DNA from 2 places in the Kribbella voronezhensis genome. Region 2 is predicted to be linked to the other one. Evidence: riboswitches for the same ligand, from Rfam matches in the RefSeq annotation. Region 2 holds a riboswitch; the other holds the start of a gene.
What was found. Region 2 has a riboswitch for cyclic di-AMP ahead of EV138_RS13650 (C40 family peptidase). Riboswitches for the same ligand answer to the same signal wherever they lie in the genome.
Positions count from the first base shown of each region.

Region 1: it holds a riboswitch for cyclic di-AMP, as region 2 does, so the genes downstream of both, EV138_RS37565 (CBM96 family carbohydrate-binding protein) here and EV138_RS13650 (C40 family peptidase) in region 2, are expected to answer to the same signal.

Region 1 is NZ_SOCE01000001.1:705,630-711,909, forward strand. Features, by position in the region: gene EV138_RS03120 (glycoside hydrolase family 26 protein) at 1-164, opposite strand, end outside; gene EV138_RS37565 (CBM96 family carbohydrate-binding protein) at 863-2,587, opposite strand; cyclic di-AMP (ydaO/yuaA leader) riboswitch at 2,653-2,822, opposite strand; gene EV138_RS03135 (glycosyltransferase) at 3,202-3,747, opposite strand; gene pssD (PssD/Cps14F family polysaccharide biosynthesis glycosyltransferase) at 3,744-4,217, opposite strand; gene cysN (sulfate adenylyltransferase subunit CysN) at 4,214-5,458, opposite strand; gene cysD (sulfate adenylyltransferase subunit CysD) at 5,467-6,280, opposite strand, start outside.
Region 2 is NZ_SOCE01000001.1:2,976,956-2,983,235, forward strand. Features, by position in the region: gene EV138_RS13620 (MFS transporter) at 1-959, opposite strand, end outside; gene EV138_RS13625 (TetR/AcrR family transcriptional regulator) at 1,081-1,764, shown strand; gene EV138_RS13630 (DUF6058 family natural product biosynthesis protein) at 1,808-2,362, shown strand; gene EV138_RS13635 (YegP family protein) at 2,492-2,674, shown strand; gene EV138_RS13640 (YciI family protein) at 2,733-3,095, opposite strand; gene EV138_RS13645 (pyridoxal-phosphate dependent enzyme) at 3,257-4,213, shown strand; cyclic di-AMP (ydaO/yuaA leader) riboswitch at 4,485-4,677, shown strand; gene EV138_RS13650 (C40 family peptidase) at 4,677-5,525, shown strand; gene EV138_RS13655 (response regulator) at 5,647-6,280, opposite strand, start outside.

The sequences.
Region 1 (6,280 bases), 2.3 Mb from region 2:
GTGGTCGGGGGGCTGGTGGGTGTGGGGATCGGACCGCCGCCGGACTGGCCGTCGTCGTCGGACACCAGCGCACAACTCACCAGGCCGATGGCGATCGCGCCGGTCGACACCGCCGCGGTCATGAACCACCGGTTCCAGCCTTGCCCCCTGCTCGGCTCCTTCATCACTGCATGTTACTGCCCACGCCACCGGATCAGGGAGATTGAACCCGCCCAGTGTCCAACGTGGTGGCGGAGCCGCTCGCAGCACGCACACCGCTACTACTGCTCGGTATCGGAGACGGTACTGCGGAGGGAGCGGTGGGCCAGTGTCCAACGCGGTGGCGGAGCCGCTCGCAGCACGCACACCGCTGCTCCTGCGCGGTGTCGCCGACGGCGGTACTACGTGGCCGGTGGGCCAGTGTCCAACGTGGTGGCGGAGCCGCTCGCAGCACGCACACCGCTGCTACTGCGCGGTGTCGCCGACGGCGGTACTACGTGGCCGGTGGGCCAGTGTCCAACGTGGTGGCGGAGGCGGTCGCAGTACGTGGGAGGGCGGTACTGCGGGGTTGGTGGGCCAGTGTCCAACGTGGTGGCGGAGGCGGTCGCAGTACGTGGGAGGGCGGTACTGCGGGGTTGGTGGGCCAGTGTCCCGCGGGGTGAGTGGGGGCGGGTGCATCCCGCGGGACCTGGTCCTTGCGGTGCCTGAACCCGTGGGGGAAGGGCTCAGGCACCTCCCGGGCTCCTGGCCCCTCGGGGGTTGGGCCAGTCCCGGTTTCCCGGACCTCGGAAGGCCGGGGGCTTGGGGTGGGGCGCCAGGCGGACCTGGCGCCCCGGGGAGGGCGGATGGGGTGCCAGGGCAGGGCCTGGCGCCCCGGGGAGGGTCAGTTCAGCCGGCGGAGCAACGATCCGCTGCCGAGCACCTGCTGGGCCGTGGACCTGGCCGCGCTCGACGAGTCCAGCCTGGTCTCCCCGACCGGGTTGAACTTGGTCTCGTTCCAGTAGACCAGCGCCTTGATCGCAGGCCGCTTGGCCAGCCCGGCGTTGACCGTGTTCAGCACGTCGGACTTCGACATGTTGAAGGCGGTCTGCTCGTTGACGCCCCACTCACCCAGCATGATCGGCTTGCCCGGGTGCTTGGTGGTCGCCCAGGTGTAGAAGCCCGGCCAGTTCGGGTAGGTGTAGGTGTCCTTGCGGTCGACCGCGCTGGCGAAGTCGGTCCACCAGTCCTTGGAGGTCCCGAAGATGTACGGGTCCTCCGCGATCCAGTCGACGACGTCGTCACCGGGGTAGAGATCGGCGAACCAGGACTGCGAGCCCCAGTGCGGCGTACCCATGTAGTTCATCACGAACACCGCGTTCGTCACGCCGTTGGCCTTCAGCCGCAGCGCCACGTGCCGGTACATCGCCTTGTAGTCCTTGGCCGTCATCCCCGACCCGGCGGCCGGCTTGACCTCGTCCTCCGGCTCGTGGTGGATCCCGAGGAAGAACTTCTCCGGGAACGTCGACTTCAGGTACTTGGCCTCGGCATCGATCGCCGCGTCCACCGTCGGGTCACCGGCCGCCACCTGGGCCCAGGTACGGCCCATCTCCGGCTTCCAGTTCAGCAACAGCATCCGCTTCTTGCCTGGCTCACGGGCCCGCTTGATCATGTCCGCGGTCGGGAACAGCTTCGGGCTCGAGTTGTAGTAGTGCGCGATGTCGACCGTCCGGCCGATCGTGGACTCGAACGCCGGCAGCGCCGCATCCCACGATTCGCTGCCCAGCGGGTTCGCCGCGGCACCGAACCAGGCACCACACGACGGCACCAGCAGAGCCGAGACCGTACAGCCCGGGCCGGCGGTGGGAGTCGAGGTCGGCTTGGTCGTCGTCGGCGTCGTCGTCGGCGGCTTGGTGGTGGTCGTGGTCGTAGTCGGCGTCGCCGTGGGCTTCGTCGGGACGACCGTCGGGGTCGAGGTCGGAACCGAGGTGGTCGGCTTCGTCGGCGCGGAGGTGGGCATGGACGGCGTCGGGCCGTCACCCTCGGGGACGTAGCTGATCTCGAGCTTCGACTGGTTCAGCCCGGACTCCCGGGCGCCGAAGACGGCGTAGTCGCTGCCGTCGGTCTGCGTCAGTGCCAGGTTGAGTACGCCGGCATCGGTCACCGCGGCCGACACGTCGATGCGCAGCTCGGCCGACGTACCGTCGTCCGCCACGGTCGCGATCGGCGTACCGGCGGCCTTCGGAGTGGTCGCGTAGGTGACGTTCTCGGCCCAGCCACTCGGACCGGTGGAGGCCGTGATCTTTCCGGCCGTACCACGGGTCAACCGGTGCAGGACCAGCGTCGCCTTGCGGTCGAACCCGGACGCCGCCACAGGGACCGTGTAGCGCACCAGGATCGATGCCTCGTTCGCCTTCGCCACCAGCCGGGCGGACCAGCCGTGGCGCTGCGTCGGGGACTTGCTGGAGATGTACGCGTCGGCGGTGGCCGACAGCTGGACGGGAGCCGGCGGCTTCGCCGGCTGGTTGAGCGCCGCGAAGCCCAGTCCGGTGGTACCCAGCAGGATCGCGATCGCCGCGACGATCGGGATCAGTGTTCTCCGGCCTGCTTTGGCGGCCGGTTCGTTCAAAACGTCGGAGGGAACGGCAGCACGATGTCGTGCGTGCCTACGGGAGATTTCATCCCGCATGGGGGCAGTCCTTCCTGCACGCCTGTGAGGTTAGCTGTCGGGCTCGGGTCGGAAGTATTACCCGGCCGCTGGCGCGGCTTCGCCCCAAGGACGTGACCGGACGTTTCGGTCCGGCGCGGTCCGGGAACCTGTGGGTCCCCCACTTCCGCCCTCTGTTGCCGGGTGGTAGGTGATCGCCGACCCGGAGGGCGGAACTCGGCGTTGCGAGTCGGCGACTTGGTGGAACCTGGCCATCCCCAGCCGGGCCAGGCGCGGTGAGCTTACGCAGAACTCCGGGACGTGCTCAAGACCACCGGATGCGGCCTTAACCTGCACGCTCCGTGACGAGAACACGGAGAGTAGTATTACAGCTAGATAACAAGCTGAATCGTTACGTAACGTAGAAGAAGTCCGGATATCCGGACACTCAGACCTTGATTCGATCTGAATCTGGGCTGTGATTTGAACGAACTCTTTACTCAAATCAGGCGGCCGGCGAGCGGTGCCCTGCCGCGGTTCCGATCCACATTCCCAGAGGTGAAACGCTTGTTTTGCAGGTGATTCAAGCGAATGATTCAGCGCTTTTTGCTGCGCCGGGCCAGCGCCAGCCGGTCGATGATGGCGCCGGTCGTGGCGACTGCAGCGGCCACTTGCGCTCTGTCACGTTCGTTTTCCTGCTCGGTCACCGCATGGGCTTCCGGGTCTTTCAGGATGGCCGCCAAGGCATCCAGGAACGCCCCGCGCTCCTCGCAGAGGGTGACCAGCCCGAGTTTGCCCATCCGGCGGGAGAACTCCTGCTGATGCTGGTCCACGTGCTCGCCCAGCGCAGGGTCCCGAGGCACCACCAACGGCTTGCGGCCCTGCTTGCGGACCTCCAGCATCGTGGCCGGCCCGCCGTGCGTGACGACGGCGGTCGCCTGCCGCATCAGGCGCTGCAATTCGTCGTACGGAACGATGCCGACACCTTCGGCGCGGCGTGGTGGGGCGGTGTCGCCCAGTTGCGCGAGGGCCCGCAGAGACTCGTTGCCGGGCTGCTCCAGGAAGGCGTCCAGCCAGCTGATCAGGCGGTCGAAGTGGTGGTGGTCGGTCCCGAGGATGACCAGGACGTCGAGCTGGCTCACAGCAGTCTCCCGACCACGGTCGATCCGGCGTACAGGTCCTTCTGCTCTTCCCACTGGACCAGCATCCGGGTGGTGAACGGGCGGCACAGCTTGGCTGTCAGGGTGGCGTGGTCGATCCGGTCGAAGACCTCGATGTAGACGGTCGGGATCCGGCTCAGCCTGGCCAGGACGAAGAACGGCAGGGCGACGCCGGCGCCGGTCGTGACCACCACGTCGGGTCGCTCCTTGCGCATCACCCGGAGCGCGAGCACGGTGTTGCGGAGCAGGTTCTTGAGGTTGCGGGTGGTCGGGTAGTAGGCGAAGTACGTCCGCTCCCCCGCCAGCAGGGACCGGCCGTCCTCGGTCGGGAACGTCACCCAGGCGGTGTCCCGGTCCGACCACCACGGTTTCAGCGTCATCAACTGGGCCAGGTGACCGCCGCTGGAACAGACCATCAGCACCCGCAGGTCGGCGGGCTCGCTCGTGCTCACCGGGCCTCGTTCACCATGCCGGCCCCGACGGTGCGGTTGGTCGCCTCGTCGATCAGCACGAAGCCGCCGGTCGAGCGGTTGCGCTTGTACTCGTCGCAGAGCAGCGGCTGGGTGGTGCGCAACCGGACCCGGCCGATGTCGTTCAGCCCGAGGTGGTCGGCGGCCATGTCGCGGTGCAGCGAGTTGATGTCGAGCCGGTAGTGCAGGTCCTTCACCATCGCCCGCGCCGACCGGGTCGTGTGCTTGATGGCGAGCTTCTGCCCCGGCCGCAGCGGGGTGTCGTCCATCCAGCAGACCATCGCGTCGATGTCCTGGGTGACCGCCGGTGCGTTGTTCACCCGGCAGATCATGTCACCCCGGGAGACGTCGATCTCGTCGGTCAGCCGGATCGTCACCGACATCGACGGGAACGCCTCCTCGACCGGGCCGTCGGCCGTGTCGATCGAGCGGATCGTGGTGGTGAAACCCGACGGCAGCACCATCACCTCGTCGCCCGGCTTGAGGATGCCGCCGGCCACCTGGCCGGCGTACCCGCGATAGTCGCGGTGCAGGTCGGACTGCGGACGGATCACGTACTGGACGGGGAACCGGACGTCGATCAGGTTCCGGTCGCTCGCGACGTGCACGTTCTCCAGGTGGTGCAGCAGGCTCGGCCCTTCGTACCAGCTCATCGCGGTCGACCGGGTGACGATGTTGTCGCCGACCAGTGCGGACACCGGGATGATGGTCAGGTCGCCGACGTCGAGCTTGGCGGCGAACTGGGTGAAGTCGGCGCGGATCTGCTCGAAGACCTCTTCGGAGTAGTCGACCAGGTCCATCTTGTTCACGCACAGCACCAGGTGCGGGACGTGCAGCAACGTGGCCAGGAAGGCGTGCCGGCGGCTCTGCTCCAGCAGGCCCTTGCGGGCGTCGACCAGAATCAGCGCGAGGTCCGCGGTGGAAGCACCCGTCACCATGTTGCGGGTGTACTGGATGTGGCCCGGCGTGTCCGCGACGATGAACTTGCGTCGCGGTGTCGCGAAGTACCGGTAGGCGACGTCGATCGTGATGCCCTGCTCCCGCTCGGCCCGCAGGCCGTCGGTCAGCAGCGCCAGGTTCACGTAGTCGTCACCGCGGTCGCGGCTGGCCCGTTCGACCGATTCGATCTGGTCGGTGAAGACCGACTTGGTGTCGTAGAGCAGCCGCCCGATCAGAGTGCTCTTGCCGTCGTCGACGGATCCGGCCGTGGCCAGTCTGAGGATGTCCACGATCAGAAATACCCTTCCCGCTTGCGGTCTTCCATCGCGGCCTCGCTGAACTTGTCGTCGCCGCGAGTGGCGCCGCGCTCGGTGATCCGGGTGCTCGCGACCTCGTCGATGACCTTCGCGACGGTGTCGGCGTCGGACAGTACGGCGGCCGTCAGCGAGGCGTCGCCGACGGTCCGGTACCGGACGGTCGCGGTGAACGTCTCCTCGCCGGCCTTCGGCACGCAGTACTCGTTCGCCGCGTACAGCATGCCGTTGCGGTCGAACACGGTCCGCTCGTGCGCGTAGTAGATCGAGGGCAGCTCGAGCCGCTCCTGCTCGATGTACTGCCAGATGTCCAGCTCGGTCCAGTTCGACAGCGGGAAGACCCGGATGCTCTCGCCGAGGTGGATCCGGCCGTTGTACAGGTTCCACAGCTCGGGCCGCTGGTTCTTCGGGTCCCACTGGCCGAACTCGTCGCGGAACGAGTACACCCGCTCCTTGGCCCGGGCCTTGTCCTCGTCGCGGCGGGCACCGCCGAAGACGGCGGTGAACTGGTGCTTCTCCAGCGCCTCCAGCAGGACCGGGGTCTGGATCCGGTTCCGGGTGCCGTCCGGCGGAGCCTGGACGAAACCGCGATCCAGCGCTTCCTGCACGCTGGCCACCACGAGCTGTACGCCGACCTCGGCGACCCGGCAGTCGCGGAATTCCAGTACTTCGGGGAAGTTGTGCCCGGTGTCGACATGCATCACCGAGAACGGGATGCGGGCCGGGTGGAACGCCTTCTGCGCGAGCCGCAGCATCACGATCGAGTCCTTGCCGCCGGAGAACAGCAGCACC
Region 2 (6,280 bases):
ACGGTCCGGGTACCGACCTTCTGGACCAGCTGTGACGCAAGGATCGCTCCGACGATCGCAGCCCCGCCCATGGGCAGGAAGTGCACACCGGCTTGCAGTGCCGAGTCGCCGCGGACCTGCTGCAGGTAGATCGCGGTCAGGAAGAACATGGAGAGGAACCCGGCGCCGTTCAGCGCCAGCGAGGCACCCGAGACACTGAGTGCGCGGGACCGGAACAGCCGCAGCGGTACGAGCGGTGCCTTCGACCGCGCCTCCACCAGCACAAAGGCGATCAGTAGAGCCACACCGCCGATGAGGAACGTCAGCACCTCACCCGAGCCCCACCCCTTCGGCTCGGAGCGAACCACGCCGTACACGACGGCCAGCAGACCCGCAGTACCGAGTACTGCGCCTGCCGTGTCGAACGTGCGATCGCGTCCCTCGTTGTGCCGGGTGTCGCGGACGAACACCGGGATCAGCGCGACCAGAGCGAGCACGATCGGCACGTTGACGAAGAAGACCCATTGCCAGCTGAGCGAATCGACCAGTACGCCGCCGGCCACGACGCCGAGCGTGCCACCGAGGCCGGCGAGCCCACCCCACACTCCCATCGCGATGTTGCGTTCACGACCGTGCGCGAACGTCACGGTCAAGATCGCCAGTGCCGCTGGCGACAACAGAGCCCCACCGAGGCCTTGCACCGCCCGGGCGCCGATCAGGAACTCCGGCGAGTTCGACAGGCCCGCGATCAGCGAGGTCGCACCGAAGAGGAGGAGGCCGGCGATGAAGACCCGGCGCGGGCCGAGCAGGTCGGACATCCGGCCGCCGAGCAGCAGGAAGCCGCCGAAGAGCAGCGTGTAGGCGTTGATCACCCACTGCAGGCTGTCGGCGGAGAAGTTCAGATCGGCCTGGATGTGCGGCAACGCGACGTTCACGATCGTCACGTCCAGCACCACGATGAATTGCGCTAGGGCCAACACGGCGAGTGTCGCCCACGGACTGCGTCGCATGCCTACCTCACAGGAGAGAGTTGTCTACGTTGTATGTATACGTTGTATGCGTACTCCGTAGACGTTAAGTCTACGTTGTACACTTGTCAACGTGGCGACGATCAGCAAAGAGACCGCGAGGCGGCTCGACCCGGAGAAACTGGCGGCCAGCGCGCTGGCCCTGGCCGACACCGAGGGGCTCGAAGCGGTCACCATCAGACGGCTGGCCCAGCAGCACGAGGTCACCCCGATGGCGCTCTACCGCCACTTCAGCGACAAGGACGACCTGCTGGCCGCGATCGGCGACCGGATGCTGGCCGATATCGTCCTGCCGGAACCGACCGACGAGCGCTGGGACGTCCAGTTGCGGGCGATCCTGACCGCCTTCGTCGCCGCGCTCCGCCCGCATCCGAAGGTCGCGCAACTGGCGCTGTTCCGCATCCTCGTCACCGAGCCGGGACTGGCGCTGGCCGAGCGCACGATGGAACTGCTCACCGAGGCAGGCTTCTCCGTGGACGACGCCGCCGAGGTCGGCCGCCAGTCGCTCTGCTCGCTGATCACCCTCGTCACAGCGGAGCCGGGATCCGCCGAGGTCACCGATCCGATCGGGCGCGAGGACGCCCTCCGCGCCAAGCGTGCGGCGCTGGCCGCCCTGCCGCCCCGGCGTTACCCGCTGATCACTGCTGCCGCCGACGTCCTCGTCTGCCCGACCTCCACCGACGCGTACTACGACCTCGGCATCGACCTCGCGGTCGCCGGAATCTGCGGCGTCCTGACCGATCGGCAGCAGCGGTAACACTTCGGCCGTCGGCGAAGCAACGCGGGTTTAGCTTCGGGGCATGAGTCAGGAAGCGTTGGCGGCCAGGTTCCGCGAGGTCAATGGTGAGCATCCGATGAGCGCCGAGGACGATGCTTACGTCAATCGCCAGTACCGCGTGCTGGCCGAGCTTTGCGCGGAGCACGGTCGCGATCCGGACGACGTACGGCGGTTGATGCTGGCCGGTGAGCTCCCGCTCCCCGGCTATCTGCGCTCGGACGGTGCCGAGATGGTGCCGGCCGATCTGTTCGAGTTGCCCGACCAGGTCGGGCCCGGCGATCTGCACGCCTGGTTCGTCGCACAGTGGGAGGACATTGCCGAGGGCAACGAAGAGTGGGAGGCGTACTTGAGCGGTCAGTACGTCTGCCTGCATTCGGTCACACCGGCGACGATCCAGCGCAAAGGTGAGCTGATCCAGGCGATCGACGCGACCACCGACCCGGCCGCGCTCAAGCCGCTGGTCGACGAACTGGACGAACTCGAGCCCGAGTTCACCGGCTACGACCGGCTCCGCTTCGGCGGCCCGGTCTCCCGCGACACCCACATCACCGCGATCCGGGAGCGGCTCGACTCCTGAGGACGAGGTGCCGGGCGTTCGGCGAACGTAGTGCTGGGCGGGCGTACGGCGTACGAAGTGTCGGGCGGTCGTTCGGCGGTCCCGGGTCTAGGCTCCGGTTGGTAACCGGTTGATGACACGGGAGGTTTCATGGCGGGCAAGTTCGAGCTGTACGAGGACAAGTCGGGCGGGTTCCGGTTCCGGCTGAAGGCCGGGAACGGCGAGGTGATCGCGACCAGCGAGAGCTACAAGACCAAGGCCGGCGCGATGAACGGGATCGAGTCGATCAAGACGAACGCCCCCGGGGCGAACGTCGACGACCAGACCTCTTGAGCAGTCCGAACGGCAGGACCTCCCGCGGGCGGTCCTGCCGTTTCGCAGCTCCGGACGGCTACAGGCCGACCTCGTGGACGACCTCGCGGACCTCCACACCGAGCCCCTCGATGCTCGCGTCGGGGATCATCGCGGCCAGTTCGTAGGCGCGCTCCCTGCTCGCGACGTCGATCAGGTAGTAGCCGGCCAGGAACTCCTTCGACTCCAGGAACGGCCCGTCCGTCACCGCCGGTACGCCGTCGCGCACCTTGACGACCGCGGTCTTGGCCGGTTCCGCGAGCGCTGCGGTGCTGTGGAACTCGCCCGACTCCTGGGTGAGTGCCATGAACTTCTCGTGACCGCTGAAGATCGCCTGCTGCTCTTCCTCGGTCAGCGCCGCCAGCACGTCGGGGTTGATGTTCAGGACCAGTAGGTATTTCACGGTGTCTCCTTCACCCTCGGCTCCCCCGGCGGGAACCGCTCATCATCAGTACGGAACCGGCTGAGCGTTCTTGACATGCCGATGCTACGAACCCTGGCGGTCACGGTCGCGCTCGTGAGTCGGAGACGCCGGGATCTCTTGCTGACGGTAGATTTCGCGACATGCTCAGCCTCGAGGACGTCCGGGAAGCCGCCCAGCGGATCGAAGGCGTGGCGCACCGGACTCCGGTGATCACGTCACGGACGTTGAACGAGCGCGTCGGCGCCGAGGTGTTCCTCAAGGCGGAGAACCTGCAGCGGATCGGGGCGTTCAAGTTCCGGGGCGCCTACAACGCGATCAGCCGGCTGAGCCCCGAGCAACTCGGGCGCGGCGTCGCGGCGTACTCGTCGGGGAACCACGCGCAGGCGGTCGCGTTGGCGGCGGCACTCGCGGGGACGAGCGCGGTCATCCTGATGCCCGAGGACGCGCCGCCGACGAAGGTCGCCGCGACCAAGGGGTACGGCGCCGAGGTGGTCACCTACGACCGGTACACCGGGGACCGTACGGCGCTCGCGACCCAGCTGGCCGAGGAACGCGGGGTGACCTTGATCCCGCCGTACGACCACTACGACGTGATGGCCGGGCAGGGCACGGTCGCGCTCGAGCTGATCGAGGAGGTCGGGCAGCTCGGGGCACTGCTTGCCCCGATCGGGGGTGGCGGGCTGATCGCCGGCTGCGCGACGGCTGCCACCGCGCTCTGCCCCGGTCTCCGGGTGATCGGGGTCGAGCCCGAGGCGGGCGACGACACGGCCCGATCGCTGGCCGCCGGTGAGCGGGTCCAGATCGGCGTACCGCGGACGATCGCCGACGGGCAGGCCATCCCGATTCCGGGCGAGCTCACGTTCGAGATCAACCGGCGGCTGCTGGCCGGCGTCGAACTGGTCAGCGACGACGAGATCCGGGCCGCGATGGTGTTCGCATTCGAGCGGCTGAAGCTGGTGCTCGAACCGAGTGGCGCCTGTGCGCTGGCCGCGCTGCTGGCCGGGCGGATCCAGGACCTCCCCGACCGGGTCGGCGTGGTGCTTTCAGGCGGGAACGTGGGGCTGGAACGCTTCCTGGAGCTGCTCGCCGAGAGCTGAATCGGACCAGCACTCAGCGGCCTCTGAGTACTCACTGTGGTCGTTGTCACAGAGAGCCATCATGAAATGTGAGCCAGGTCACACGAATTCGCTGGACGCCCGCCTGAGCGCCGCTCAGACAGCCTCAGGACACCAGGTGTTCACCGGAGGTCCTTGACCCGTCAGAGACCCATTTGAGGGCTTTTCGGAGGGTGTCTGTGGATTTGAGGGTTTGCGTCGTGACCGTTCTGTTATACAGTCGTCGGCGGTTCGACAAATGAGACGAACTGCAGGTGTGTCAACGCCGAGTCCTGCCAGGCGCACCTGTTCCCCTCGAACAACCATGGCAGGAGTGGGGGACCCAGGAGGTTGGGGTCCGACCGTGAGTGGTCGGGTCCCTGGGGTGAAGTCCGCGGGAGCGGACCGGGCTATCGACTCTCAGCCCGAACCCGACAGCTAACTCCGCAGGCGTCGGGAGACAACCATGCCCGTCACCGTCCGACGGACAGCGCTGCCTGCTGTCAGTCACCAGAGCGAGTCCAGTACCCGGCCCACCGGTCGCATCCTGGCCAAGCACCGCAAGACCACCAAGTCCGCGGCCGCCCCGCGTGCCGCAGCCGCCGTCCTCTCGGTCGGCCTCGCCGTCAGCGGCGGAGCGATCCTCACCGTCGCCGGCACCCCTACGACCGCCTCGGCGGCCACCAGCAAGACCACCTCGGCCGCGTGGGCCCGGGGTAACAAGCCGGTCTCCACGAAGCCGCTGCTTCGCTACGCCGACGCCGGCTCCGCCGTTCGCTACGTGCAGCGCTCGCTGGACGTCCCGGCCGGTGGTTGGTACGGCTCCGCCACTCGTACGGCGGTCGCCAAGTTCCAGCGCCGGGTGGGCCTGCCCCGCACCGGCACCATGACCGTGAACACCTGGCGTTCGCTGTTCTACGCCGCGAGCCACGGTCTGCTGCACGGCGGTACCGGGAGCAGCTCCACCTTCCAGGCCCGCGTCCTGCGGGAAGCGGCCAAGCTCAAGGGCACGCCGTACCGCTACGGCGGCACGACCACCCGCGGCCTGGACTGCTCGGGCTACACCGGTCTCGTCTACAAGCGCGCCGGCAAGAAGCTCCCCCGTACGTCGCGCCAGCAGTACAGCGCCACGAGGCACTTGAGCCGCAGGTCCGCCAAGCCTGGCGACCTGGTGTTCTTCAAGAGCGGTGGCGGCAGCGTGTACCACGTCGGCATCTACGCCGGCGGCAACATGCTGTGGCACGCCTCGAGGCCGGGCCGCCCGGTCGCGAAGGCAAAGATCTGGAGCAGCAACGTGGCCTTCGGCCGCGCCTGATCCTGCATCACGTCAGCGAGACCCGTCTCCCCCCACGGGTCGCTGACCTGGAACCGGTCGCGAGTCGCCGCCCCCACCCCTCCGGCGACTCGCGGCCGGTTTCCCTTCTCTACAAGGCGTTTCAGGTGTCCAGCAGGCCCGCGTCATGGGCGAGGATCGCGACCTGGACCCGGTTGGTGGCATCGAGTTTCACCAGCACCCGCGACACGTGCGCCTTCACGGTCGCCTCGCTCATGAACAACTGCTTGCCGATGTCGGCATTGGACAGGCCCTGAGCGACCGCGGCCAGCACCTCCTTCTCGCGATCGGTCAGTGACGTCAGCCGCTCCCGCGCCACCCGCCGCCGATCGGTCCGCTGATCCGCCGCGAAGTGCCCGATCAACCGCCGGGTCACGGCGGGCGACAACATCGCGTCCCCGGCTGCGACGACGCGAACAGCTTGCACGAGCTCGCGCGGCGGCGTGTCCTTCAACAGGAACCCACTCGCCCCGGCCTGCAACGCCCGGAACACATAGTCGTCCAGATCGAACGTCGTCAGGACTACGACCTTCGGCGGCTCGGGCAACTCCTGCACGGCCCGCGTGGCGGCAAGTCCGTCGAGCTTCGGCATCCGGATGTCCATCAGCACCACGTCCGGGCGATGCTCGCGCACCATCGCGACCGCGTCGGCGCCGTCCTCGGCCTCGGCGACGACCTCGAGGTCGTCGGCCGACTCGAGGATCATCTTGAGTCCGGCCCGGACCAGCGCCTCGTCG